3 regions of the Halopseudomonas sp. 4NH20-0008 genome follow, and region 2 is predicted to be linked to each of the others. Evidence: predicted binding sites of a transcription regulator. Region 2 holds the regulator's gene; each other region holds the start of a gene.
What was found. Region 2 encodes FliA, which starts transcription of late flagellar genes. Its sites were predicted from a motif close to CTAAAGTTTNNNNNNNNNNNGCCGNTAA; they were not measured.
Positions count from the first base shown of each region.

Region 1 (7,799 bases), on a different contig from region 2:
AGTCGACCAATATTCTCCAGCGCATGCGTGACCTGTCTTTGCAGTCAGCCAATGGCGGCAACGGCGACTCCGAACGCAAGGCCTTGAATGATGAAATGGTGCAGCTGAAAAACGAGCTGGACCGTATCTCGACCACCACCCGCTTCGGCAGCAAGACCCTGTTCGACGGTGCCTTTGCCGAAAACGTCCAGGTCGGCGCCCAGGCCAACGAGACCATCAGCGTCAAGATCGATAGCTTCCGCACTAGCGACTTGGGGACCAAGGCCAGCCGTGAGGCGACCTCCGCGCGATTGTCGGCGGGTAGCGGTGCTTCCAGTCTTGTTGTTGGCACCCCAAGCTCAGCATCCGCGATTGTGGGTGCCGGAGCTGCGCGACTGGATTATTCCGGTGTTGCAGCATCATTTTTAGGGGATGGGGCAGTAACGCCTGGTAGTCCTGCCACTCTTGACTTCCCAGCTAATGACACCATCACGATCAACCAGTTGCCCGACGGTTCATCGGCGAATATTTTTGTGCCTTCCATCAGTACTAGTGGTACCTCAGACATCTATACCGATGCAGCCGAACTGTCCAATGCGATTCAGATTGCTATCAATAATGCCGGTATTACAAGTATCGAGGCTTTTTTCGAGGGCAATTTTGTTGGTTTGCGGGAGGTGGATAGCGGCTCAGGTTTTCAGGGTGTTGATATTATTGTTTCCAGTAGCGCTGCAGGAGGGCGTTCATTTGGCTCTGTTCTTCAATCGAATAACGCTGTTGCCGGTCCGCCCGCGGCATCAGTTGTACTTGATCTTGGTGGTGATACTCTTTCCATTGACCTTGATCAGGACTACGGAGATATAGATAGCCTTGTAAACTATATTCAGGGCGAAATTGATGGAGATGCGGGGCTAGCCGGGCGACTTGAGGTAAGTAGTGAAAGTGGTGTTTTGACTCTTACCCAAACGGGGGATTTGCTTGGTGAATCCTTGTCTATTTCTGGCACGGGTGCTGATGCACTCTTTGGAGCAGGCCGATCCTCGGTTCAAGGGGTAGTTGGAGACTCAGGGGCTTTTGCAATTTCGGTCAATGGTGGTCCGGCGCAAACGATCAATATTGATCCGGGGAATTACACTACGCTGGAGTCCCTGGCTGACAATCTCAATCAAAAGATAGCCAGCAACGGCACGTTGAGCGGTCAGGTGCGAGCAAACGTCGATGCCGGCCGCTTGCAGTTTGTCACTACCGACAAGGGGGCCGATGCCCGGATCGATCTGGTCGATGATGGTGGTTTGGCTGCCCTGGGCTTTGCCGTCGCCGATCCGTTGGCCCTGACGGCCGAGGGTGTGGCCGAGGGTGCCCAGGCACTGAATTCGGTCGAGAAAATCGACATTACCACAGTGGAAGGTGCTCAGGCCGCCATTGCCACCATCGATGCGGCGCTGCAGGAGGTGGATGTGACCCGTGCGTCCCTCGGCGCAATCCAGAACCGCTTCGAGTCGACCATCAGCAATCTGCAGAATGTGGCAGAAAACGCTGCGGGTGCCCGTGGCCGGATCCAGGATACCGACTTTGCGGCCGAAACCGCGAATCTGACCAAGAACCAGATTCTGCAACAGGCCGGCACCGCGATTCTGGCCCAGGCCAACCAGTTGCCGCAGGCGGTTCTGAGTTTGCTTGGGTAATACACCGGCGTTAGAAAAAGGCAGCCTCAGGGCTGCCTTTTTGTTGAGTCAATATATTGTCCAGACTTAACCCCGTTCGCGTTCAAGGCCTGGCCGGCCGCCCCGGTCCTACCGTTGTGGCTGGTGTTTGTAGGAGCGCGCTTGAGCGCGAATATTGGAGGGCAGGTTGTCCCAGGCCAAACCCCTTTCGCGGTCGAGCCCGCTCCTACCGGGGTGGGGTGGTGTAGGAATGCGCTTGAGCGCGAAAAGAGGCCTGCAGGTTTCCCATGCCAAACCCGTTCGCGTTCAAGGCCTGACCGGCTGCCCAAGGACTACCTTGTTCTGGGTTTGCGTGTTAGCGCAATAGGGCTCAAGTTTTTCTATTAATTGTCGATACAGGTATATCGGTATCGCATCTGTTGACGTCAATTGCTTGTCAGGTGCGCAGGGAAGGGTTTTTTGGGTAGCTAACTGATTGTCAAGCCAACAAAAAACTTTTTTTAAAAATTCCCTAAAGCTCCTGATGGCAGCGCCGATACAGTAACTGAACGCGAACTCAATGGGTGCCTGGGCAAAGCCGGCCCGCGAGTCGCAAGCTCAGGCAAACATAAACACGGTCCACAGAGGTACTACACCATGGCTCTTACAGTTAATACTAACGTTGCCTCCCTGAACGCCCAGCGTAACCTGGGTACGTCTTCGAGCAATCTGCAGACCTCTCTGGAGCGTCTGTCTTCCGGTTCGCGCATCAACAGCGCCAAAGACGATGCGGCCGGCCTGCAAATCGCTAACCGTCTGACCAGCCAGATCAACGGCCTGGGCGTGGCAGTACGTAACGCCAACGACGGTATCTCCCTGGCTCAGACCGCGGAAGGCGCCCTGCAGGAATCCACCAACATTCTCCAGCGTATGCGTGACCTGTCTCTTCAGTCAGCCAACGGCGGTAATGGCGACTCAGAGCGCAAGGCACTTAACGACGAAATGGTTCAGCTGAAAAACGAACTGGACCGTATCTCTACTACTACCCGTTTCGGCAGCAAGACCCTGTTTGACGGCGGCTTCGCCGAGAACGTCCAGGTCGGTGCTCAGGCCAACGAAACCATCAGCGTCAAGATCGACAGCTTCCGTACTACCGATCTGGGCACCAAGGCCAGCCGTGAAGCTACTGCTGCTGCATTGACTTCTGGTGCCGCACCAACCAGTTTGACTATCTCGACTGGCTCTGCTGGATCAGCTGGGTCTGCTTCGGTCTTCACCGGTACCGTCGATCTTGACGGAGATCTCAGCGGTGCGCCTGTCACCTTCGCCATCACCGACGGCAATAACACAACTGCTGACATCACCCTCAATGATGGGGTTGCTGCAAACAACCTGACCACCGTCAATAACGCTCTGACAGCCGCAGGTATCAGTGCCACAGCGACCTTCGACGGTACCACTGGTGCATTGGTCCTTACTGAAGATGCAGTGGCTGGTAACTTTAATGCGCTGGCACTGAACGTAGTCGATGGCACAGCGGGTGATGCTACTGATGTAGGTGGCTCTAACGCTCTTGGAACCGCGACCACGCCAGCTGTAGTGGGTAATAACCAGTTTGATATCGCCGTGAATGGCGGTGCAGCAGAGACTATAACCATCGATGCAGGTACTTACACAACGCTCGAGTCGCTGGCTGACAACATCAACCAGAAGATCGCCAACAATGCCAACCTGGGCGGCGAAGTACGAGCCACTGTTGATCAGGGCCGTCTGTCCTTTGTTACCACTGACAAAGGTGCGACTGCGGATGTCACCATCACTGATACAACAGGTAACGTAGGGGGTGTGGCTAACCTTGGCTTCACAACTGGCGCTACTGCTGCCGGTGTCGCTGAAGGTGCTCAGGCTGCCAATTCGGTTGAGAAGATCGATATCACCACTGTAGACGGTGCTCAGGCAGCGATTGCCACCATCGACGCCGCCCTGCAGGAAGTGGACGTGACCCGCGCCTCCCTCGGTGCGATTCAGAACCGCTTCGAGTCGACCATCAGCAACCTGCAGAACGTGTCTGAAAACGCCGCTGGCGCCCGTGGCCGGATCCAGGACACCGACTTTGCTGCTGAAACCGCGAATCTGACCAAGAACCAGATTCTGCAGCAGGCTGGTACCGCGATTCTGGCTCAGGCCAACCAGTTGCCCCAGGCCGTCCTCAGCCTCTTGGGCTAAGGGTCGATCGGGGTTAGACTGCGGGGGGAGGGGTAACCTTCCCCCCGCTTTATCCTTTGCGAGGTAAGCACCATGGACATGGGCATACTGAAACCCTTCGATGTTAGCCGCAGTGCCAGCAGTGGTAATGCGCAAGAAGTGGCTGCAGCTGATCGTACGTCGGGCAAGCAGATGGATGCTGCGTTGGTCTCTTCCGCCTCCAAAGCAGTTGGGACGCAAACCCTTTTAGCCGTTGAGCAAAGTGCCGCAGTGGACCGTGACCAGTTGCAAAGTGCGGTCGCCGATATTCAGGACTTTGTCCAGTCGGTCCGTCGTGACATCAACTTCCAGTTGGACGACACCAGTGGTCAGGTTGTTATCAATGTAACCGAGGCAACCAGCGGTGATGTGATCCGCCAGATCCCCTCGGAAGAAGCGTTGCGTCTGGCAGAGAATCTGTCCGAGGTGCGCAGTTTATTGTTTGAGGCAGAGGCTTAAACCCTGTCTGCCGGTTTGACTGGCACAGTACTTGCCTGACTAACCGGGACACGCAATTCGGTTAATCGACCGTCAATTTTCGGTCGCAGGGGTAAGTCATGGCTATTACAGGTATTACGGGTATTGGTTCAGGGTTGGACATCAAGGGCATTGTTGATGCCTTGGTGAACTCTGAAAAAGCACCCAAAACCGCGCAGCTCAATCGGCTGGAGCGGGCAACGACCGAAAAATTTTCAGGTTTGGGCCAGTTTCGCAGCGCCCTGTCCGAATTTCAGAATGTTCTGAAGGACCTGAACAACCCCGCCTTGTTTGAAAAGCGCTCTGCATCCTCCGGCAAGACTGACATCTTTACCGTGTCTGCTGACGCCAAGGCCGCTGCTGGCAATTACAGTGTTCAGGTATTCAACCTGGCACAGACCAGCAAAGTCGCCCTGCGCGGCGTGGATGATCCGGCCGCGGCCATCGGCACCGGCAGCATGACCATCAGTGCTGGCGACAAGACCCTCAATCTGAACATCAGCGAAGCCAATAACAGCCTTAGCGGCATTCGCGATGCCATCAATACGGCAGGCAAGAGCGCTGGTATCAGTGCCACCATTGTCAATGACCCCAGTGGTGTGGGTGGTGCACGGTTGGTACTAAGCTCCTCGGAGTTTGGTACGGGCAACGATATCAACGTCACATCCAGCTCAACCACTGGGGATCTCTCGGTTCTGGACTTCAGTGTGCCGCCAACAACGGATTTTGTCGCACCCGATGCGGATCCAGATAACCCCCGCGATCCTCGAGTGATCAGTTATGCCCGTGATGCCAGCCTGGCGATAGACGGCATTGCTGTTACCAGTGCCGGCAATGTGATTGATGACGTGATCGAGGGTGTAACCCTGACGCTTAAAAGTGCCCAGTCTGCTGAAGACGTAAGTAATGCCAATACCGTCAATCTGACCGTGGGTGAGGACCGGGCTGGAGTTAAAAACTCGGTCAAACGCTTCGTTGAAGCGTATAACAAGTTGATGGGCACCATTGAAAGCCTGACCAAAGTGACGCCGGTGGGCGGTGACGAGGGGCAGCCCTTGGCTGCTGCGCTGGTGGGTGATGCTTCTGTGCGTTCGTTTATGACGGCTACCCGTTCGGAACTGGGCAGTCCATCAGGAGACGGTCCGCTGCGTATTCTGGCCGACATGGGTATTTCCACCCAGCGTGATGGCAGTCTGAAGATTGATGATGCGCGTCTTGACGCGGTATTGGCCGATAACTTCGATCAGCTCAACGGTTTTTTGACCGGCAAGGATGGCTTGATGGCGCGGCTGGAAAGCAAGGTCAAACCCTATGCCGAGGCGGGTGGTATTCTCGAAAGCCGAACCAAGGCCTTGCAGAACACCCTGGCCAGTGTTGACAGCCAGCGTGAGCAACTCAACCGCCGGGTAGGGCAGATGGAAAGCCGACTGCTGGCACAATTCAATGCCATGGATTCCCTGGTAGGACAGCTCAGCCAGACCAGTGATTATCTCGCAGGTCAGTTGAACAACCTGCCAGGTGTGGTCAGACAGGATAACAACCGATGAAAAGCCCTATTGATACCTACAAGCAGGTCAATGTATCCCAGGAGGTATCCCAGTACCGCGCGGTGCAATTGCTGCTGGATGGTGCCATTGAGCGTCTGAAGCTGGCGCGCCATGCGGTAACCACGGGCAATCCTGAGCGACGCGGTGTGGCTGTCAGCAGCACCATCAGCATTATCGGTGCCCTGCAGGGTTCTTTGGACAAGGAGCTGGGTGGCGATATTGCCGAGAATCTGGATGCCCTGTACGACTATATGACCCGCAAGCTGGCAGGCGTTGCGCTCGATGAAACGCCACGGACCCTGGACGAAGTACTGGGGCTGTTGGTCGACATCAAGACGGCCTGGGATGCTATCGAACCGGCCTGAGTCCGTTCATTGTTACTGGCCAAATCAATCAGGAATTTCCTAAAGTTTCAGCCGTGCTGCCGATATAGGAAGCATGTGCCACAACCTTCAGGATAAGCCCCGATGAATGCCTATGCTGCAATGAAGCAATACCAGACGGTCAATGTGCATGCTCAGGTCAGCGAAGCTGATCCGCACCGTTTGATCCAGATGTTGTTCGAGGGCGGTCTGCAGCGCATTGCCCAAGCCAAGGGTGCCATGCAGCACGGCAATATCCCGCTCAAGGGTGAATTGATCGGCAAGTCCATGGGCATTATCAGCGGTTTGCGCGATTCATTGGACCTGAGCAAGGGTGGCGAGCTGGCGAGCAACCTCGATAACCTGTACAGCTTTATGCTGCAGCGTTTGAGTATTGCCAACCTGCACAACGATGCCGCTATACTGGACGAAGTTGCAGCCCTGCTGCGCGACGTGAAGGAAGGTTGGGACGGTATTCGTCAATCCTGAGGAGAAAGGCATGGCTGTCGCCGTAGAGCAGTTGCAGGATACCCACAGAGCGCTTATCGAGGCCGTGCAGTCGGGTGACTGGCAGCAGGTCGGCGATATTGATCGCCTGTGTCGAGAACTGGTATCCCAGGCTATGGCGGAGCCCGAGCGCAACGACCAGGATCTGGCCGATGCACTGGACAGCCTGTTGAGTACCTACCGCGAAGTGACTGCCCTGGTGCAGGCCATTCAGGGCAAGCTGGCGGAAGAGTTGCAGGATCTGCAGCGCAACAAGCAAAGCGCTCGGGTCTATCAGATGTTCTCCTGAGTCACTGCTGACGGCAGGCCAAGCTGCCAGTCAAGCTGCCAAATATTTCCAGGTTATGTGTCATTGTCTGTTGTTCGTCACAAAGACGTGCCAACTATTTGACTGTTGCGCCAAATCTGACTACCTTTGAACCAAGAACAATTCAGTGGCAATGCGCTATCAAGCTGCTTTGCTTTGACTGCGTGTATAAAGGATGGCCACAACGCCCATGTTGCCCAACAGCCATATTCTATTGATTGATGATGATCCTCAGAGTTGCCACGATATAAGCGTGGTGTTGGCCTTTCTGGGCGAAGAAAGCCTGGTAACCAATTCCTCGGCCTGGCAGCAAGAGATCCAATCCCGGAGCGCTCCTCCCGGTAGCTTCAAGTGTGTGATCCTGGGCCATTGTGCCGAGGCTCAAGGCGTGCAACATCTGCTTAGCCAGCTGGATCGTTGGGATGAGAATTTGCCTGCCATTCTGCTGCGGGCTGATCAGGCCAGCCAGTGGCCTGATCACCTTAAGCAACGTCTTCTGGCTGTGCTGGATCCCCCGCTGACCTACAATCAACTGCTTGATGCTTTGCACCGTGCCCAGGTGTATCGCGAGGTGTTTGACGAACGCAATCGTCAGCGCCAGCGTGAGCCGGATCTTTTTCGGAGTCTGGTCGGTACCAGTCGCAGTATTCAGTCGGTTCGTCAGATGATGCAGCAGGTAGCCGATACCGAGGCTACTGTTCTTATTCTGGGCGAGTCTGGTACCGGCAAGGAA
Region 1 covers NZ_BAAJMD010000003.1:189,665-197,463, forward strand. Annotated here, with positions in the region: gene AC27HQ_RS04615 (flagellin N-terminal helical domain-containing protein) at 1-1,664, shown strand, start outside; gene AC27HQ_RS04620 (flagellin N-terminal helical domain-containing protein) at 2,280-3,848, shown strand; gene AC27HQ_RS04625 (flagellar protein FlaG) at 3,921-4,325, shown strand; gene fliD (flagellar filament capping protein FliD) at 4,424-5,890, shown strand; gene fliS (flagellar export chaperone FliS) at 5,887-6,255, shown strand; gene fliS (flagellar export chaperone FliS) at 6,358-6,741, shown strand; gene AC27HQ_RS04645 (flagellar protein FliT) at 6,752-7,048, shown strand; gene AC27HQ_RS04650 (sigma-54 dependent transcriptional regulator) at 7,257-7,799, shown strand, end outside.
Region 1: AC27HQ_RS04620 (flagellin N-terminal helical domain-containing protein) is a predicted target of FliA. The motif match lies at 2,013-2,040, and genes of this name have one in related genera.

Region 2 (7,799 bases):
TACCGAGTCGTCCTGTGGGGCAATGCCGTAAAGACTGGCGGGAACGCTGGAATCGGCTGGCGCTGGTCTGACAGCGCTCTGCTGCTCGGTTGCCATGGACTCTTGCGTCGCCTCAGGTCGAGACCGCTCCAACTGGTCGGCAAAGGCCTTGACCTGCTCCGGGCAGGAGTAAAGATAGCCGCGTTCCAGACGCTGCAGATTACCTTGATCCGGCGTTACGCTGGCGTAACGGCGAGCAATGACCTGACATCGCCGCTCGCGTTCAGTCGCTACGGTTTCCAGCAAGGTGGCTCTTGACCTGTCATTGCTGTGTGCTTCGAGATAACGGGTCAGGGGGTCGATATAGGGTTGGGCAAAGAGGGCTTCGACCTCCTGTTGGTACTGTTGCTGCACTCTGGATTGCTGGCCAAGGCCGGTAAACGCGGCAAGCCGGTTGCCCTGGTCGCTGAGCATGTCACCGGCTTTGCTGAGAAACTCGCCAGAGGCGCTGAGTACCTGCTGGCGATCTGGCAAGCTTGAGCAGCCGCTTGCAAGCAGAGAGATAAAACTGGCTAAGGCAACAACTGATACGCGCATGTCTATTCCCGATCAAGGCCCCTGCTCTGATTACCGACCCCATTGACCGCTCAAGCGCCAGTCCGGATGCCAACCCACTGGCCTAATAATAGCACCGCCGGCCCAGGGCAAGAGCAGAGTTTTCCAAAAGGATTTCAATAGATGGAACGCTTTTTGCGTAGTCAAGATACGGACAACGGCAAGCGTCAAAAATTTGATCAGGAATCCATCGGGCATGGCAGTCGACAGAGCAGAAATGATGAGTACGGTGCGCAGCAACCTGTCCGGGTTGCGGCATGGCAGCCTGGGTGTGCCGATTCTGTTGCTGGTCATGCTCGGCATGATGATGCTGCCGGTACCGCCTTTTCTGCTTGATGTGCTGTTTACCTTCAATATTGCCTTGGCGCTGGTGGTTCTGTTGGTCTGCGCCTATGCCCTGCGACCCCTGGATTTCGCTGTTTTTCCAACCATTCTGTTGGTCGCAACCTTGCTGCGCCTGGCGCTCAACGTAGCCTCTACACGGGTTGTGCTGCTCTACGGTCATGAGGGTGGCGATGCTGCAGGTAAGGTGATTCAGGCCTTCGGTGAAGTGGTGATTGGTGGTAACTATGTGGTTGGTCTGGTGGTCTTCGCCATCCTGATGATCATCAACTTCGTAGTGGTTACCAAGGGCGCGGGACGTATTTCGGAGGTCAGCGCACGCTTTACCCTGGATGCCATGCCCGGCAAGCAGATGGCCATTGATGCCGACTTGAATGCCGGTTTGATTGATCAGGAACAGGCCAAGCTGCGGCGTCAGGAAGTGGCCCAGGAAGCTGACTTCTATGGCTCGATGGACGGTGCCAGCAAGTTTGTTCGCGGTGATGCGGTGGCCGGTCTGATGATCCTGTTCATAAATATCATCGGTGGTCTGGCCATTGGTATGGCGCAGCATGATCTGCCCTTTGCCGAAGCCGGACGTATTTATGTGCTGTTGACCATTGGTGACGGTCTGGTGGCGCAAATTCCTTCACTGTTGCTGTCGACGGCTGCGGCCATCATGGTAACCCGGGTATCGACCTCCGAGGACATGGGGGCGCAGGTCCAGCGTCAAATGTTTGCCTCGCCCAAGGCCCTGGCGATTGCCGCTGCAATTCTGATCGTCATGGGTCTGATTCCCGGCATGCCCCATTTTTCCTTTATCAGCCTGGGTGCTCTGGCGGCCGGTGCGGCCTACGTGATCGCCAATCGTCAGCGTCTTAAGGTGGTTGCTGACGAGGAACAGGAGCGTCAGTTGGCTGAAGTGCCTGCTGCGCCTCGCCAGGAGGTCAAGGAGCTGGGCTGGGACGATGTCACCCCGGTCGACATGGTTGGCCTGGAGGTGGGGTATCGCCTGATTCCTTTGGTCGATCGCAATCAGGGTGGGCAATTGCTGGCGCGGATCAAGGGCGTGCGCAAGAAGCTCTCACAGGATCTGGGTTTCCTTATGCCGTCCGTCCATATTCGCGACAACCTGGACCTGGCGCCTAACGCCTATCGGGTCACGCTTATGGGTGTTGGTGTGGCTGAAGCTGAGGTCTATCCGGATCGTGAGCTGGCGATCAATCCGGGTCAGGTATTTGGTGATATCAAGGGTATTGCCGGCAAGGATCCTGCCTTTGGGCTGGATGCTGTGTGGATCGAGCCCATGCAGAAGGATCAGGCGCAGTCACTTGGTTACACCGTTGTCGATGCCAGTACGGTGGTCGCCACCCATATCAATCAGATATTGCACAAGCATGCCCATGAGCTGATTGGCCATGAGGAGGTGCAGCAGTTGATGCAGGTACTGGCCAAAGCCTCGCCGAAACTGGCAGAGGAGCTGGTACCCGGCATCATTTCCTTGTCAGCGTTGCTCAAGGTATTGCAAGGGCTGCTGCAGGAACAGGTGCCGGTAAGGGATATTCGGACCATTGCCGAGGCCATCGCCAACCAGCCTTCCAAGAGTCAAGATCCCGGCGCGTTGATCGCCTCGGTGCGAGTAGCGTTGTCGCGCTCAATCGTGCAAAGCATTGTCGGGCTTGACTCCGAGCTGCCTGTGATCACCTTGGAGCCGAGGTTGGAACAGATATTGCTACAGAGTATTCAGAAGGCCGGGCAGGGTGGTGATGACGGCGTTATGCTCGAACCGGGCATGGCCGAAAAACTCCAGCGCTCTCTGGCCGATGCGGTGCAGCGGCAGGAGTTGCAAGGCAAGCCGGCGATTTTGCTGGTAGCCGGTCCGATCCGCGGCATGATGGCCAAATTTGTACGCTATGCGGCCCCTGGCGCCCATGTGTTGTCCTACCAGGAAATACCGGACAGCAAGCAGGTCACCATAGTCGCTACCGTAGGCCAGAGTTAATCCAACCTCTGATAAAGGGGCGGTCAGATGAATGAGCAAGGTGGGTCAGCCATGAAGGTAAAACGTTTCTTTGCCGCCGATATGCGTCAGGCAATGAAGTTGGTCAGAGACGAGCTGGGCGGTGATGCCTCGATCATTGCCAATCGGCGCGTCGCTGGCGGCGTGGAACTGACCGCCGCCCTCGACTTTGACGCTCCGCGCCTGACGCCGCCGACGCCTGGCCTGGATCTGGAGCTGAGAAAAACCCAGGAACGCATTGTAACTGCCCAGGCTCAATTGGCCGTTGGCGAACAGATGTCAGGTGGCCCCAAGGTCAACCGTCAGTTGTTTGGCGACACCATGCGTCAGGCGGTTGAATCAGGATCCAGCGTGGCCCGTGATCTGCTGGAACGCCTGAACAGCGAAGAATCACAGCCGGTTAACGGCGCGGTCCAGGCTCAGCCTGCGGCGCGCGGGTATGCGGCAGCTGCCGAGGCGGGCAGCATCAGTGACATGCGCGCCGAGATTGCAGGTCTGCGGGAGATGCTCGAGGCGCAACTAGGCAGCCTGAGCTGGGGGCAGATGCATCAAACCCAACCGCGTCAGGCCAGTCTCTGGCGTCGCCTGACGCAGCTTGGTTTTCCGGCTGAGCTGAGTCAGCAACTGCTGCGCCTGGTCGACAACGAGCCCAACACCAAACAGGCTTGGCGCATGCTGCTGGCCCACCTGGCCCACAGCCTGCCGGTCATGCGTGATGAATTGATCGAGCGTGGCGGTGTCGTGGCGCTGGTCGGGCCGACCGGGGCTGGCAAGACCACAACCCTGGGCAAGCTGGCCGCCCGCTACGTGCTCAAGCACGGTAGCCAGCATGTGGCCCTGGTTACCATGGATACCTACCGAATTGGTGCCCACGAACAACTGCGTACCCTGGGTCGGATTCTGAATGTGCCGGTGCGGGTGGTGGACGAGCAGAACAGCCTGGCTGATGTGCTGCGCGAATTTTCCGGTAAGCGCTTGGTGTTGGTGGATACTGCAGGCCTGCAAGCTCAGGACCCGCATCTGCACAGCCAGCTCAGTGAATTGGCTGCGCTGGGCCAAAAGGTCAGCAAGTTGCTGGTTTTGGCTGCCACAAGTCAATACCAGGTTCTGAAAGCCGCCTATCATACATATAAGCGCTGTGGTCTTGACGCTTGCGTATTGACCAAGGTGGATGAGGCGGCAACACTGGGCGAGGCATTGGGGCTGGCTATGCAGCAGGGTTTGCCGGTAGCCTATCTGGCAGATGGCCAGCGTATCCCTGATGATATCGCCTGTGGCGTTGGTCATCAGTTGGTCAGTCGGGCCGTTACCCTGGCTGGAAACGAGCCACCGGCCGATCAGGACATGGCAGACGTGTTTGCCGGTATACTCCATAATCAGCGTGCAAGCTGATTCACAAACGATAATAAGGTAATCAACGCAGATGGGTAGCAAACATCCGGTTCAGGTTATCGCAGTTACCGGCGGCAAAGGTGGCATCGGCAAGACCAACGTCTCGGTCAACCTGGGTCTGGCCTTGGCCGAGCTGGGGCGTCGCGTTGTGTTGCTGGATGCCGACCTTGGCCTGGCCAATGTTGATGTGCTGCTGGGTATCAAGCCCAAAGCCACCTTGGCCGACGTGCTCGAAGGCACCTGTGAACTGCGTGATGTGATGATCACTGGCCCGGGCGGGATGCGTATTGTTCCGGCGGCCTCCGGTGCCGCCACCATGGTCAACCTCAACCCCCAGCAGCATGCGGGCCTGATTCAGGCATTCAGTGATATTGGTGACAATATCGATGTGCTGATTGTCGATACGGCCGCAGGCATTGGCGACTCGGTGGTCAGTTTCGTCCGTGCTGCCCAGGAAGTGCTGGTGGTGGTATGCGATGAGCCCACCTCGATTACCGATGCCTATGCGCTGATCAAGCTGCTCAATCGGGATTATGGCATGACCCGTTTCCGGGTTTTGGCTAACATGGTGCATACACCGCAGGAAGGTCGCACAGTCTTTGCTAAACTGACCAAGGTAACTGACCGATTTCTGGATGTGGCGCTGCAGTATGTGGGTGCCGTGCCCTACGACGAGAATGTTCGCAAGGCCGTACAAAAACAGCGGGCTGTGTATGAAGCCTTCCCGCGTAGCAAGGCGTCCATGGCTATTCGAGCCATAGCCCAGAAAGTCGATGCGTGGCCTTTGCCGGCCAACCCACGCGGGCATCTGGAGTTTTTTGTCGAACGCCTTGTCCAGCAGACAGGAACGGGCCTATGACGCAGGCCGCAGCCGGGGTAAGCATGTATACACGCGCACAATGTTCATCTGAACATCAGGACCAGCTGGTTGCCCAGTTTGCCCCCCTGGTGAAGCGTATTGCCTACCATCTGCTGGGCCGCCTGCCTGCTAGTGTGCAAGTTGATGATCTGATTCAGGCTGGCATGATTGGCCTGCTGGAAGCTTCGCGAAAATTCGATAATGGCAAGGGTGCCAGTTTTGAAACCTATGCCGGCATCCGCATTCGTGGTGCCATGCTTGACGAGGTGCGCAAGGGTGACTGGGCGCCCCGTTCGGTTCATCGTAACACCCGCATGGTGTCTGACGCGGTCAGAGCGGTCGAGTCGCGCCTGGGACGGGATGCTAAAGATCACGAGATTGCGGCCGAACTTGAGATGAGCCTTGAAGATTATTATGCGATTCTCAACGATACTGCCGGCAGCAAGTTGTTCAGCTTTGACGACCTGCTCGAGAGCGGCGCTCGTGCCGATGCTCACAGTGATGAAGAACCTTTTCAAGGCATGCAGGACGAGCGTTTCAGAGCGGCTTTGGTTGAGGCGATAGAAGGTTTGCCAGAACGCGAAAGGCTGCTGCTGTCGCTGTACTATGAGGAAGAGTTGAATCTCAAGGAGATTGGCGCGGTATTGGGCGTCAGCGAGTCAAGAGTCAGCCAGTTGCACAGCCAATGTGCCGCCAGGCTGCGTTCAAGACTGTCAGGATGGCATAACGATTGATTTTGTTGCCAGCATCCGGACAATGCCCGGTTGGCCTGGAAAATAAGCATTGCATGTCAGATGGGGCAGCGCCGCGCTGCCGCTGCGGTTACACTGGCATCAGCGGGATCTGAAGGCTTGTTTGGCCAGTAGGTTAACGGGGTGTGTGACAGCACTCTTCCTGGTGTGTACGGAGGTCGACTTGGACAAGAACATGAAAATCCTCATCGTGGATGATTTCTCGACGATGAGACGCATTATCAAGAACCTGCTGCGGGATCTTGGCTTCACCAATACCGCCGAGGCTGATGACGGCAATACCGCATTGCCGATGTTGCAGAGCGGCAGTTTCGACTTCCTGGTTACTGACTGGAACATGCCGGGCATGAGCGGCATTGACCTGTTGCGCGCTGTGCGTGCCGACGAACGTCTGAAGCATTTGCCTGTTCTCATGGTGACGGCTGAGGCCAAGCGCGATCAGATCATTGAAGCGGCTCAGGCCGGAGTCAATGGCTACGTGGTCAAACCTTTTACCGCCCAGGCGTTGAAAGAAAAGATCGAAAAGATTTTTGAGCGCGTCCAGGCCAAATGACAACACACCGGGGTACAGGTTATGGCACTAAGTAAGGATCCCGGCCAGGCAACCGCTCAGGAATTTGAACATTCCCTGAAAGACAACGCGCGGCAACTGGTCGATTATCTGGAGCAAGGTCATTATGGTGAGGCCATTCTGGTCATTCATGCCATCAACCAGGCACGTGATCGCGGTCTCTACCATGAGGTCGGACAACTGACCCGCGCATTGCACAACGCCATTGTCAATTTTCAGATCGATACCACCCACGCACTGGGCGACGAAAACGAAACCTCCAAGATTTCTGATGCATCAGACCGCCTTGATTATGTGGTGCAGCTGACCGACAAGGCCGCCAATCGCACTATGGATCTGGTGGAAAGCAGTGCCCCCATCGTTTCGGCCCTGGGCCAGGAAGCCAGCGTGCTGCGTGCTGACTGGGAGCGCCTGCAGCGCCGTGAAATGGCCGCGGGCGAATTCCGTGATCTGTACCGTCGTATCGGTGAGTTCCTTGAGAAAACCGAAACCTCGAGCACTGAAGTCAGCGCACAACTCAACGATATTCTGATGGCGCAGGATTACCAGGACCTTACAGGCCAGGTGATCAAACGTGTTATTACCTTGGTCCATGATGTTGAAGAAAGTCTGGTGAACCTGGTTCGCATGGCGGGACATGTGGACCGCATGGCCGGGATTGCTCATGCCGAAGAGCCGGTCGAAGCGAAAAAAACTTCACCCAGGGGTGAAGGTCCGCAGATTCATGCCGATACAAGAGAAGACGTAGTATCCGGACAGGACGAAGTGGACGATCTTCTCTCCAGTCTGGGCTTCTAACAACAAGCGCGACCCGGGAGTGGATGCATGAGTTTTGATGCGGATGAGGAAATTCTTCAAGACTTTCTGGTAGAAGCCGGCGAGATTCTCGAGCTGTTGTCTGAACAGCTGGTCGAGCTGGAGAATCGTCCCGATGACATGAATCTGCTCAACGCTATTTTTCGCGGCTTCCACACGGTAAAAGGCGGAGCAGGATTCCTGCAGCTGGATGCCCTGGTTGGTTGCTGCCATATAGCCGAAAACGTTTTCGATATTCTGCGCAAGGGTGAGCGCAAAGTCGATTCAGAGCTGATGGATGTCGTCCTTCAGGCCCTCGACAGTGTTAATGAAATGTTCAGCCAGGTGCGCGAGGGTGAAGAGCCCCGTCCTGCAGACCCCGCTTTGCTTGAAGCACTTGCTCGCCTTGCCCACCCTGCATCCGATGACCCTGCGCCGGCCGATCCAGTCGCCCAACCAACCGCAAGTGCAGTTGCGAACCCGTCAGACCAGCCC
Region 2 covers NZ_BAAJMD010000012.1:51,945-59,743, reverse strand. Annotated here, with positions in the region: gene AC27HQ_RS12765 (tetratricopeptide repeat protein) at 1-576, opposite strand, end outside; gene flhA (flagellar biosynthesis protein FlhA) at 812-2,917, shown strand; gene flhF (flagellar biosynthesis GTPase FlhF) at 2,969-4,327, shown strand; gene fleN (flagellar synthesis regulator FleN) at 4,359-5,186, shown strand; gene AC27HQ_RS12745 (RNA polymerase sigma factor FliA) at 5,183-5,920, shown strand; gene AC27HQ_RS12740 (chemotaxis response regulator CheY) at 6,114-6,491, shown strand; gene AC27HQ_RS12735 (protein phosphatase CheZ) at 6,513-7,307, shown strand; gene AC27HQ_RS12730 (chemotaxis protein CheA) at 7,335-7,799, shown strand, end outside.

Region 3 (7,799 bases), on a different contig from region 2:
AGGGCGTCATCCGACCTGCCCCTTCCCAACTGAGAAGCAGCCATCATGTCCTTGTATGCCTGGATTTTTATTGCCCTCGTGATCGTCACTGTGCTGGGCGGCCTGTACAAGCTGTATATAACTGCCTGGAAAATGCCCATCGACAAGGACACCATGGCCCGCATCAAGGCCCGGCAGTCTGAACTCGAAGAACAAGAAGCACGGGAAAAAACCGATGATTGAGGTAGAATACGCTTTCATCTTCAGCGACAACAGCAGGTAGTTCTCAGTCATGGTCAATGCACTGCAAGCTCAACTACTCAAGGCCGGCCTGGTCGATGAGAAAAAGCTCAAGCAAGCCCAACGGGCCAAAAAGAAAGCCGCCAAGAATGAGCCTGAAAAGGTGCATAATCCGGCAGCTGCAGTAGAAAAGGCGCGCAGCGAGAAAGCCGAACGTGACCGGCAGCTCAATCTACAGCGCCAGCAAGATGCAGCCCGCAAGGAGCGTGAGGCTCAGGCCAAACAACTGATCGAGCAAAGTCGCCTGGATCGCAGCAAAGGCGAAACCGCCTACCAGTTCGTGAACAAGAACAAGGTCAAGAAGATTTATGTGACTGAAGAGCAGTTTGGCAAGCTCAGCCGTGGTCAGCTCGGTATCGTACGTCTGGGCGGGCAGTTCGAGGTGATACCACTGGATATCGCTGAACGCGTGCGGGAAAGGGCACCGCAATGGCCTGTGCACATTGCCTCGCCGGCAGAACAAAAGCCGAATGAAGATGATCCCTACGCCGCCTTCCAGGTACCAGACGACCTGATGTGGTAAGCATCAGGTCTACAGACTGGCAAACGGGCTATTCCTCGCTTTCCTCTTCAACCTGCTCCGGCAGGTCCATATCCGTTTCCAGCTCGTCGCCCCGCTCAGTTCTGAGCTGCTGCTGCCGACTGCGTTCGTCCTCCTCAGCACTGGGCGGGCAGTCGAGGGACAACATGAAGGTCCGTGACACGTCAATCAAGCCGATATGTTCGATCGTCCGGCGGCCAATCAGCACCGGATAGGTCATATCACCACGATCACGCAGGGAAAACTGCTCTTCGTAGATCCGGTTGCCAATGCACATGGTCATCTTGACCACGGGCCGGCGATCAGCCCCTCCTGCGCCTCTCACAAGAACGCGCCGGTGTACCGGACGCTCAAAATGCAGCGTCACCATTTCATCGGTATCGGCGTCCTTGACCGGCACATCGTAGCGAACCCATGGGTTGCCACCGCGGGTAAAGTCTTCAATGTTCACGGCATGCATGGATGAGGTCAGGGCGCCGGAATCGACCTTGATCTTGACTGCCGTATGCTCAGGTAGAATTCGGCCCTTTTCAATCCAGCCAACAATGACCTTGGTATCAACAACCTCTACTTCCTCTGAAGCCAGGGCCTCTTCGGCAATATCCGGATCTGCGTACGACAAGCTGGAGCTCATCAACAGACAGGAGCAAACAAGAGCAAAGCAGGTAAATTTGGGTGTGCGCAGCATGGAGGATCCTTTGTCAAACAACAGGATAGACAAGCACTCTGTGAATTGGTGCCCTGGTGCCCCCCGATTGGGCGCCAGTTCAGGCTGCGCATTCTAGCCTATCCACGGCAAATGCAAAAACTACCATTCAGCGTTGATCAGGGCTCGAGGCGATAACGATCCATCAATTCACCCAGGCGGCCGGACTCCTGCAACTGACGCACGTAAGTATCCAGCTCGTCACGAGAGGGCCGGATACCATTGCGAACCAGAAAAAAATCATCGTATGACTGATCTGCAAAATCGGATACCAGTAACTGAGACCGGTACTGCGGATAAATACGCAAATAATTATCCAGATAGGCATCAGAAACGATGCTCAAATCAGCTCTGCCGCGCAGTACCATCTGGATGTTGCTTTCATGGGAAAAGGTAATGATCGCACTGAAACGCTCACGCAGCTGGTTCTTGTCAGGGTTGAAACCGGCAAAGGCATAGTGATAGCCACTGAACAGCGCAATGCGCTTACCTTCGAGGTCACGAAAGTATCGCTGATCAAGCTGCCCATCAGTCTTGGCAATAAAGACCTCACGTCCCACCACCGGCCCCTTGACCGAGTAAACCGGATAGTCCTGCCAGCCCCAATGCGGGCTTTCAAACAGCATCATATCGAACTGGCCATTGGCAAAATCCAGATAACGCCGATTGGCTGAGGTAGGAAACAACTCGAAGTGAACATCATCCTGCAGCGCATTCAATGCCTGCAGCACATCCGGCGTAAGCCCGGACCATTCCCCATCCGCCTGAGTTTGTATGTAAGGTGGGAACAGATAGCCGCCCACCCTAACCGTGACCGGATCGGACGAGGCTGTCACGCTGACACATAGCAAACCCAGTAACGTCAAAATGAAACGCATGAAAAACTCATAGTGTGATCATGGCAAGATGCCATTTGGCCATTATAGCCTGAGCAGACCCGGCACCATGCCGTGAAACAAGCACTTTTCAAGGGCGTTTCCGCCAGCCTCCCGGGTTAGTGCTGCCGTCTGTCTGAAACCGACCCGAATCGCTTCACCTCAGCGCCAAGCCGTGAAAAAGGCCCCAAGTCCATTCTATTGACCCATCAGACTTGACCTGATCAGAACTACCTCGAGCAATTGAGCCAATTAATATAGTCGCAAATTGATCTCACTGATGAGACGACACCGGACTTGAAACATTGGGTAAATGGCGTCAAATTGACATCTCAGTTGTCAGGAAAATACCGCTCAGGTTTTCCGCCTGCCTGCCGACATAAGATTCAAGACCTTTTCTGCGCTGGGCCAACCACCGCGAACATCATAATAATCAAGCTTCAAAGCACCCCGGAGGTTGTCAATGACATTGTTGCGCCGCATGAAGATCAGTCAACGCATCTGGTTGATTCTGGTGGTTGCGCTGGTCAGCATCACCATCCTGACGGTGACCGCCCTGCTCAACATGAAAGCCGAGTTCCGGCAGGCAGAAATCACCAAAGCCACTCATCTGGTGGAAAGCGCCCACGACATAATGGCCTACTTCCATGGTCTTGAGTTATCTGGCGAACTGAGTGGCGAACAGGCCCGCAAGCAAGCCATGGCTGCGCTGCGCGGCCTGCGCTACGGCGGCCAGGAATATTTCTGGGTGAATGACATGAACAACGTGATGATCATGCACCCGATGGCGCCTCAGACCGAAGGCGTAGACCTGACAACCATTACCAATGACGACGGCCGCCCCAATATCATCGTTGATATGGTCAACATGGCTCGCACCCAGGGCACTGCCCACGTTGAATATACCTGGTCCAGGCCAGGACAGAATCCGGGTGAAGGCGAAGGCTTCAAAAAGATTGCCGCCTTCAAGCATTTCAAGCCCTGGGATTACATGGTGGGTACCGGGATTTTCATCCAGGATATGGAGAAGAAATTCTTTGATGAAATGATCCGCCTGTTGATCATTTCTACCCTGATCGTGATTGCCATGGTGATCATTCTGTTCATCATTGGCACCAGCATTTCCAAACCCTTGAACCAGGTTGTCAATGCCATGCGGGATATCGCCAGCGGCGAAGCCGACCTGACCCGTAAACTCGATGACAATGCCCATGATGAACTGTCAGCATTGGCCCACCACTTCAATCAATTTACCTCCAATCTGCGCGGTATAGTCCAGCAACTGGGAGACAATGCCCGTCAGTTGATCAGTGCTGGTCAACAGCTCGATCAGATCAGTGAGAGCAGTCTGCGCGGCATGACCAAGCAGTCCGAACGCATGGAGTTGATGGCTACTGCCATCAATGAGATCACCTATGGCGTTCAGGATGTGGCGCAGAATGCAAACGCCGCAGCTCATGAGGTCGAGAACGCCAACGAGGGTGCCAACAATGGCCGTATTCAGGTCGAGAAAACCATTGAGCAGATCAGCCACCTGTCAGACAGCGTCAAGACCGCAGTGCAACACATGGAAACCTTGTCCACCGATGCCAACCAGATCACCTCGGTGCTGGATGTCATACGCAATATCGCCGAGCAGACCAACCTGCTGGCTCTGAACGCCGCCATCGAGGCTGCCCGTGCCGGCGAAATGGGCCGTGGATTTGCCGTGGTCGCGGACGAGGTGCGCAACCTCGCCCAGCGCACCCAGAAGTCCACCGAAGAAATTCATCAGATGATCAGCAAGCTGCAGACCAATACCCAGTCGGTGGTCGAGGTGATCAATCAGAGCGACCGTTACTCCGAACTCAGTGTGCAGCAGGTTAATTCTGCAGGCGCAGCTCTGGAACAGATTGCCCAGTCCATGCAACAAATGGTCGCCCTCAACGCCTCCATAGCCAGCGCCACAACCCAGCAGTCGGTGGTCGTTGAAGACGTCAACCGTAATGTGACTGAAGCCGCCGAGCTGGCCCGGGAAACCACCGACGGTGCGCAGCAGACCGCACAGGCCAGCCAGCACCTGACTCAACTGGGCAAGCAACTGGATGCGTTGGTGGGGCGGTTCAGAATTTAGGCTGCGCCAGCTGGAAGCTGGAAGCTGGAAGCTGGAAGCTGGAAGAAGCAGACCGCACCAACCGGGTTTACTTCCAGCTTTCAGCTTCCAGCCTCAAGCTTTAGTCAGAGCACCATCACCGCCAACCATCCAAAGGCAATCAGCGGCAAATTGTAGTGCAGGAAGGTAGGCACTACGGTGTCCCATATGTGGTTGTGCTGGCCATCAGCATTCAAACCGGCAGTTGGGCCCAAGGTCGAATCGGAGGCGGGAGAGCCTGCATCGCCCAGCGCGGCTGCGGTACCCACCAGCGCGACAATGGCCAACGGACTGAAGCCCAGTTGCATGGCCAGCGGCACATAGATTGCCGCGATAATGGGAATGGTCGAGAAGGACGAGCCAATACCCATGGTTATCAGCAAGCCAACCAGCAACATGAGAAGCGCCGCCAAGGCAGGATTGTGACCAATGATCGCCGCCGAGCTGCTTACCAGGGTCTGGATTGATCCGGTTGCACGCATGACTTCGGCAAAACCGGCAGCGGCAATCATGATAAAGCCGATCATGGCCATCATCTTCATGCCCTCAGTAAACACATCATCAGCCTCGCGCCAACGCACCACCCCCGAGACAGAGAAAATCACAAAGCCGGCCAGTGCACCCATGATCATGGAATCCAGCCATAACTGCACGACAAAGGCGACCACCACCGCAATCAGAGCCACCAGCAAGGACAGGCGACTGTAATCCCCAGACACTTGTTCACGCCTCTCGATCTTAAGCACATCGTATTCCCGCGGCCGTCTGTAGCTGACGAACACGGCCACCCCCAGACCGATCAACATGCCCAGCGCCGGCAGCGCCATGGCCTGCATGACATTGACTCCGTTAATATCGGCGCCACTGTCAGATACGTTGGCCAGCAGAATATCGTTAAGGAAAATGCCGCCAAAGCCAACCGGTAAGAACATGTAGGGGGTGATCAGACCAAAGGTCAGTACACAGGCTACCAAGCGTCGATCCAGCTTGAGCCTGGCCATCACGAACAGCAACGGCGGAATCAGCAGGGGAATAAAGGCAATATGGATCGGCAGGATGTTTTGTGAAGACAAGGCCACAACCAGTATCACTGCCAACAGCAAAAAACGTAGCAGCCCGGTACCGCCCGACTGCTGCAGATCCACCAGACGCAGCGCACGATCAGCCAACGCATGGGCCAGCCCTGACTTGGCAATGGCTACAGCAAAGGCGCCCAACAGCGCATAACTCAGAGCAACGTTGGCGCCTTTGCCCAAGCCACCCTGGAAGGCATCCAGGGTGGCCTGCAGCCCAAGACCACCGTACAGGCCGCCAACCAGCGCACCGACAATCAAGGCCACCACCACATGCACTCGGCATAGGCTCAAGCCCAACATGACCAGAACGGCCGCGATCACTGCATTCATGCTGACTACCCTCTGTGCTGTCTTGAGCCCTGTTTCCTGAGGGCGGCTACTCTGCCGCAGAGGCGCAACCCTGTCAAAATCTCGATATATTCGATCATGATTTTGCGCTATCAGTGGCTAATCGTAGGTATTAGCATGAGAAAATCTTACCAAGGAGTTTCAAGTCATGTTGAATATTGCCATTGTCGCCGGCAGTAGCCGCAGTAACAGCCAGACCTCAAAAGTTGCACGCTTTATGCGTCAAAGTCTGATCAGCCGAAACAAACTGGCGGCAGATCAGGTATCTGTGATCGATCTGGGCAGTTATCCCCTGCCACTATGGCCCGCAGAAGACCAGGGCCCGTGGGGCCTGTTCGAGAAGCAACTGGTCAAGGCCGATGCTGTGATCATTCTGGCGCCGGAATGGCATGGCATGGCCTGTCCAGCGATAAAGAACTTTTTCCTGTATGCCACCAAAGCCCAACTGGCACATAAACCGGCCATGCTTGGCGGCATTTCGGCGGGCATTGGCGGAGCCTATCCGATCAGCGAATTGCGCGCCTCCAGCTACAAGAACTGCCGCCTTTGCTATATCCCCGAACACCTGATCGTGCGAAACGTGGAAAAGGTGCTGAACATGCCCGAGCCGGTTTCCGAAGAAGACCAGCGCCTGCGTGAGCGCATGCAATACAACCTGGATATCCTGCTGCGCTATGCCACAGCATTAAAGCCGGTGCGCGAAGCCATCGATATGGATAACCCGGCCTTTGCCAATGGCATGTAACCCCCCCTGCTAAGGTCTAATGGCTGGCAAGTGGCTGCTCCAGCGCGCCTACTGCCAGCCTTGGAGCTCTCTAGAACAAGCCTTGCCTCGCCCCTTTACGCCCCCCTGCAGTATCCACTGACAACCGCGTTCGACCAATGTCTTAGAGGCCCATTCTGCATTGCATGCTTTATTGGTTCGCGTAACCGGCACATGAAGCCGGTGCCAACCCGATCACACGAGGAAAACAATAATGAAGCATGTGAACAGCTCCGCGCTGGCCAGCGCCATTGCCCTGGCACTGTCCCTTCCCCTGGCCTCAACCACCCATGCCGCCGGTTTCACTGAGGATGCAACAGCCACGCTGCAAATGCGCAACTTCTATTTCAACCGCGACTTCCGCACCCCCGGCGCACAATCCAAGGCCGAAGAATGGGCTCAGGGTTTTGTCCTGCGTGCTGAGTCCGGCTATACCCAGGGTGTTGTTGGTCTAGGCCTGGATCTGTATGCCGCCACCGGAATCAAACTGGACTCAGCCGATGACCGGGCCGGTACCGGACTGCTGCCTAACGCCTTTGGCGACGAAGGCCCAGACAGTTACGGCCATGCCTCTGTGACAGCCAAGGCCAGACTCTCCAATTCAGTCTTACGCATCGGCAATCTGGTTCCGGCCATCCCGATTGCCCAGGCCAGCGATATCCGCCTGCTGCCCCAAACCTATACCGGCGGTAGTCTGGTCATCAATGAAATCGACAATCTGGAACTGCAGGCGGGCCAGTTACGTGAAGTAAACTACCGTGCCAGTACCAACCGACAGGACATTGATGCCACCGTGGGCGGCAGCTCCGATCGCTTCAACTACCTTGGCGGCACCTATAAGCTTAATCAGAACAACACCAGCTTGGCGCTATGGCGCGGTGAGCTTGACAACGTATACAGCCAAAATCTGATCAACCTGATCCACGGCATGAGCCTGGGTGACTGGAAACTGGGCGCCAACCTGGCCTATTTCGACACCAGCGACCATGGCAATCAAACCTTGGATATCAATCATAAGATGAAGTCGCTGATGCTCTCGGCTGGCACCGGGCCTCATACCTTCAGACTTGGCTACCAGCA
Region 3 covers NZ_BAAJMD010000013.1:44,732-52,530, forward strand. Annotated here, with positions in the region: gene AC27HQ_RS13325 (L,D-transpeptidase family protein) at 1-33, shown strand, start outside; gene AC27HQ_RS13330 (DUF2897 family protein) at 46-222, shown strand; gene AC27HQ_RS13335 (DUF2058 domain-containing protein) at 272-802, shown strand; gene rloA3 (retropepsin-like aspartic peptidase RloA3) at 831-1,442, opposite strand; gene AC27HQ_RS13345 (substrate-binding periplasmic protein) at 1,646-2,404, opposite strand; gene AC27HQ_RS13350 (methyl-accepting chemotaxis protein) at 2,865-4,514, shown strand; gene AC27HQ_RS13355 (Na+/H+ antiporter family protein) at 4,619-5,938, opposite strand; gene AC27HQ_RS13360 (NADPH-dependent FMN reductase) at 6,105-6,701, shown strand; gene AC27HQ_RS13365 (OprD family porin) at 6,943-7,799, shown strand, end outside.
Region 3: AC27HQ_RS13350 (methyl-accepting chemotaxis protein) is a predicted target of FliA. The motif match lies at 2,755-2,782, and genes of this name have one in related genera.